One region of the Arthrobacter agilis genome, then DNA from elsewhere that is predicted to be linked to it. Evidence: riboswitches for the same ligand, from Rfam matches in the RefSeq annotation. Region 1 holds a riboswitch; the other holds the start of a gene.
The links. A riboswitch is a leader RNA that binds a small molecule or an ion and turns the genes downstream of it on or off. The one in region 1 is predicted to bind cyclic di-AMP.
Positions count from the first base shown of each region.

Region 2: it holds a riboswitch for cyclic di-AMP, as region 1 does, so the genes downstream of both, QFZ50_RS00290 (NlpC/P60 family protein) here and QFZ50_RS08470 (C40 family peptidase) in region 1, are expected to answer to the same signal.

Region 1 covers NZ_JAUSXO010000001.1:1,836,809-1,838,977, reverse strand. The annotation lists gene rnc (ribonuclease III) at 1-127, shown strand, start outside; gene mutM (bifunctional DNA-formamidopyrimidine glycosylase/DNA-(apurinic or apyrimidinic site) lyase) at 128-1,084, shown strand; cyclic di-AMP (ydaO/yuaA leader) riboswitch at 1,225-1,401, shown strand; gene QFZ50_RS08470 (C40 family peptidase) at 1,404-2,169, shown strand, end outside.
Region 2 covers NZ_JAUSXO010000001.1:58,098-60,266, forward strand. The annotation lists gene QFZ50_RS00285 (metal-dependent transcriptional regulator) at 202-900, shown strand; cyclic di-AMP (ydaO/yuaA leader) riboswitch at 1,215-1,400, shown strand; gene QFZ50_RS00290 (NlpC/P60 family protein) at 1,406-2,169, shown strand, end outside.

The DNA.
Region 1 (2,169 bases):
ACACGGACCCTCGAAGAAGGAGGCCGAGCAGGCGGCCGCGGCCGCTTCCTGGGCGCTGCTCACCGAGGGCGCCGGTTCCTTCCCCGGAACGGGAGACCCCGCCCACGACGCCGCCGGCGGGTCCTGAGTGCCCGAACTGCCCGAAGTGGAGGTCGTGCGCCGCGGCCTCGCCCGCTGGGTGGCCGGACGCACCATCGAGGCCGTGGAGGTCCTCGACGCCCGGTCCCTCCGGCGGCACGTCGACGGCGTCGAGGACTTCATCGGGAACGTGACCGGTTCACGCGTCACCGACGTGGTGCGGCGCGGGAAGTTCCTCTGGATGGTGCTGGACGACCCCGACGGCGGCCCTGCCCGAGTGGCGCTGATGGCCCACCTCGGGATGAGCGGCCAGCTCCTGATCGAGGAGCCCGACGCACCGCGGGAGAAACACCTCAAGGTCCGCCTGACCCTCTCCGCCGCCCTCGACGAGGAGGGCGTCCCGCTGCCGGCCGAGCTGCGCTTCGTGGACCAGCGCATCTTCGGAGGCATGTTCCTCGCCGACCTGGAGCCGACGCCGGACGGGCACCCGGGAGGACTGGGGCGGGAGAGCCTGCCGCTCGTCCCGCACCAGGCCGCCCACATAGCGCGCGACCTCCTCGACCCCGCTTTCAGCCCCGAATCCTTCCACCGGAGGATCCGGGAGCGCCGGACCGGGCTCAAACGCGCCCTCCTCGATCAGGGGCTCGTCTCGGGCATCGGCAACATCTACGCCGACGAGGCCCTCTGGGCGGCCAGGTTCCACTACGCACGCCCCACCGACACCCTGCGACGCCCGGACACTGCACGCATCCTCGAGGCGGCCACCGACGTCATGACCCGGGCGCTGGCCGCGGGAGGCACGAGCTTCGACGCGCTGTACGTGAACGTCAACGGTGCGTCCGGCTACTTCGCGCGGGACCTCCAGGCGTACGGCCGGGCCGGCCGGCCGTGCCGTCGCTGCGCGTCCGAGGGCCGGGAGACCCTGGTGCGCCGGGAGTCCTTCATGAACCGCTCCTCCTACCTCTGCCCGCACTGCCAGCCCAGGCCGCGGAACGCACGGGTCTGATCCCGCCCGGCACCGCCCGTGTGAGATTCCCCTCGTGATCCAAACGTGACAATCCACGGCCCCTCACGTACCGTTGATCCCGCGCTCGCTCCAGCACGGAGGGGCGCCCATCCTCTTTCTGCCGAACCCTGTCGATGAGGATGGACCGTTCGCACAAACCATTCGACAGGGGCGGGGGAACCAGTAGCGGGCTCGATCACGAGTCCTAGGGGTTAAGACACGCGTTGACCAGCTTGGGGGCGATGGTCAGCAGGTGCATGTCCGGATGTCCCATCCGAACCCGACAGCTAACTTCGCAGGCATTGGGAAAGGCAACAGCATGTCCAAGAGCCATATCGCGCGCCACCGGGCCGTCCCGACGCGCATCAACCCCCTCGTCACCGCCTCCCGCGCCGTCAGCGCGAGTGCGTCCGTGGCCGGCAAGCCCGCCGCGGTCGTCGTCGCCGCTTCCGGCCTCCTGTTCGGCGCGGCACTCCCGGCCAGCGCGGCCGGCGAGATCGCCATCGACACCCCGCAGCAGGCAGCGGTCAGCACGGCCGCGGCCGGCACGTACACCGTCCAGGCCGGCGACACCCTCGGCAGCATCGCGTCCTCCCACGGCGTGAGCCTGGAGACCGTGTTCGCGGCCAACGGCCTCGGGTACAGCTCGGTCATCTACCCCGGCCAGGCCATCTCGCTGAGCGGTTCCGCCGCTCCCCAGCAGTACGCCCCGCAGGCCGTGCCCGCGAGCAGCCCCGCGGTCACGTCCACGTTCACCTCCGCGGGCAACTCCACGGGCCTCAGCACGCAGTCCGCAGCCTCGATCGCGCCGGTGTCCTCCGGATCGCTCGCCGGTATCGCCGGAACGGCGATGCAGGGCAAGGGCTCGAGCTACGTGTACGGCGGCACCTCCTTCGGTGCCTGGGACTGCTCCGGCTTCGTGCAGTGGGTCTACGCGCAGCAGGGCATCAGCCTGCCCCGCACCACCTGGGCCCAGTTCGCTGCCATGACGCCCACCAGCAACCCGCAGCCGGGTGACCTGGTGAGCCAGAACGGCGGCAGCCACGTCGGGATCTACCTCGGCAACGGCCAGATGATCAGCGCTC
Region 2 (2,169 bases), 1.8 Mb from region 1:
GTCCCCGGCCCTCCATTTGTGAACGGCGCACCCGAGACTCCCGGGGCCGCCCTGTACCCGCCCGCCCGATTGCCGGGCCAGTTGCGCCATGGGTTAACCTTGGGGAGCGTGGGGCGGAGCAGTCCGTGCTGGCTTTGGCTTGCCTCACCGGCGTGAGGCACCCCAGCCGCGCACCCGCACCGCACCAAGGAGCTGAACCGCATGACGGACCTCATCGACACCACCGAGATGTACCTGCGGACCATCCTTGAACTCGAGGAAGAGAACATCGTCGCGCTCCGCGCCCGGATCGCCGAGCGCCTCCGCCACTCCGGACCCACCGTCTCCCAGACCATCGGCCGCATGGAACGCGACGGCCTCGTCGTCGTCTCCGGGGATCGGCACCTCGAACTCACCGAACTCGGCCGCCACAGGGCCACCGGTGTCATGCGGAAGCACCGTCTCGCGGAACGTCTGCTCAGCGACGTCATCGGCCTCGACTGGGCGTACGTCCACGACGAAGCATGCCGCTGGGAGCACGTGATGAGCGAACGCGTGGAGCGGCGGCTCTACGAGCTCCTCGGCAAGCCCTCCGAATCGCCGTACGGCAACCCCATCCCCGGCCTCGAGGCCATCGGTGGGGTGGAGTCCGAACTCTTCACCGACGGCGTGGTCACCCTGCTCTCGGCCATGGGCACCTACTCGCCCGGGAATCCGGTCACGCTGGTGCGCCTCGCCGAACCGATCCAGGTCGACCCGGAACTCCTCACCCAACTCGACGAGGGCGGCCTACGCCCGGGCGCGCAGCTCAACCTGGAATCCGTGGGTGACTACGTCTCCGTCCGGGTGCCCGGCGTCGAGGGTGCGCTCGAACTGCCGCCCGAGGTGGCCTCGCACGTGTTCGTCTCCGTCGCAGCCTGACGGCAGTCTCGCCAGGCGCTCCCTGACGGCGCGCAGCGCTCGGGTCCCGAGTCCGGCAACGGCGCCCGCACGGGGACCTTCGACGGGCAGGCAGGCGGGTCCCGACGGCGCTGGGCGGCGCCCGTCACGCCGCTTGGACGGATACCCGGAAGCACATTCGCAACGGCCCCGCGACGCCCCCACGGAGGCCCCCGCATGACCCTCCGGAAAGCCGTCGTCACCAAGAACACACCATTCCGTGACCGTAACGTGACAAACGGGCCTTTCTGCGGTAGCTTTCATCTCGTGCCAAATTCGCTCTAGATCCGGCACCCTCTTGCAAATCGCCTAGCTCTGCCATTGCTCGAGGTCCGTCCGCACCATCGCATGGCAGAGGCGGGGGAACCAATTTCTGGGTTTCGTAACCGAAATCCTTGGGGTTAAGTCGCTGCTTCACGCAGTGGCCGGGTGACTCCCATCCGAATCCGACAGCTCACCTCGCAGGCGTTGGGAGAGGCAATCCAACGTGTCCAATAGCTCTTCACTGGGCCGCCATCGTGCGGCCCGGAACGTCAGCGCGCTGACCAACCTGTCGACAGCAGTCACCTCCAATGCCGGATCGGTCGGCCGCCAGGCAGCCGTCATCGTCGCCGCCACCGGGCTCGTGCTGACCGCCGGCCTGCCGGCCCACGGCGCCACCCCCGCCGAGCGCGAGGTCCAGTCCTCCGCAGCGCTGACCGTGAGCCGGGTCGTCTCGGCAGAGGTCACCGTCCCCGCCACCGCCACGGTCTCCTTCGACCGCGTCGCCGTCGAGGTCACCGCAGCCCCCGAGCCCGTCGTGGAGGCACCTGCTCCCGTCGTGGAGGCACCGGCACCCGCCGCCGAGACGCCGGCCCCCGTGGTCGAGGCGCCGGCCCCCGTCGCCGCCCAGCCCGCTCCCGCTCCGGTTGCGGTGCCTGCAGTCGCAGCGCCGGCCGCCGTTGTGCCGGCTGCAGCGCCCGCCGCCGTCGCACCGGCCCCCGTGGCTCCGCAGCCCGCTCCCGCCGCCCCGTCCTCCGGCGTTGCTGCCGGTCTGGTCGGCTCGGCCTACAGCCAGCTCGGCGTGGCCCAGGACTGCACGGCCATGGTCGAGAAGGCACTGCGCTCGGTCGGCAAGTCCGTCGGTGACCTCGCTCCCGGCCAGTTCTTCCAGTTCGGCGACGTCGTCGGCAGCCCTGCTCCCGGTGACCTCGTGATCACCGGTGGCCACGTGGCCATCTACGTCGGCAACGGTCAGGTCATCAGCGGTGG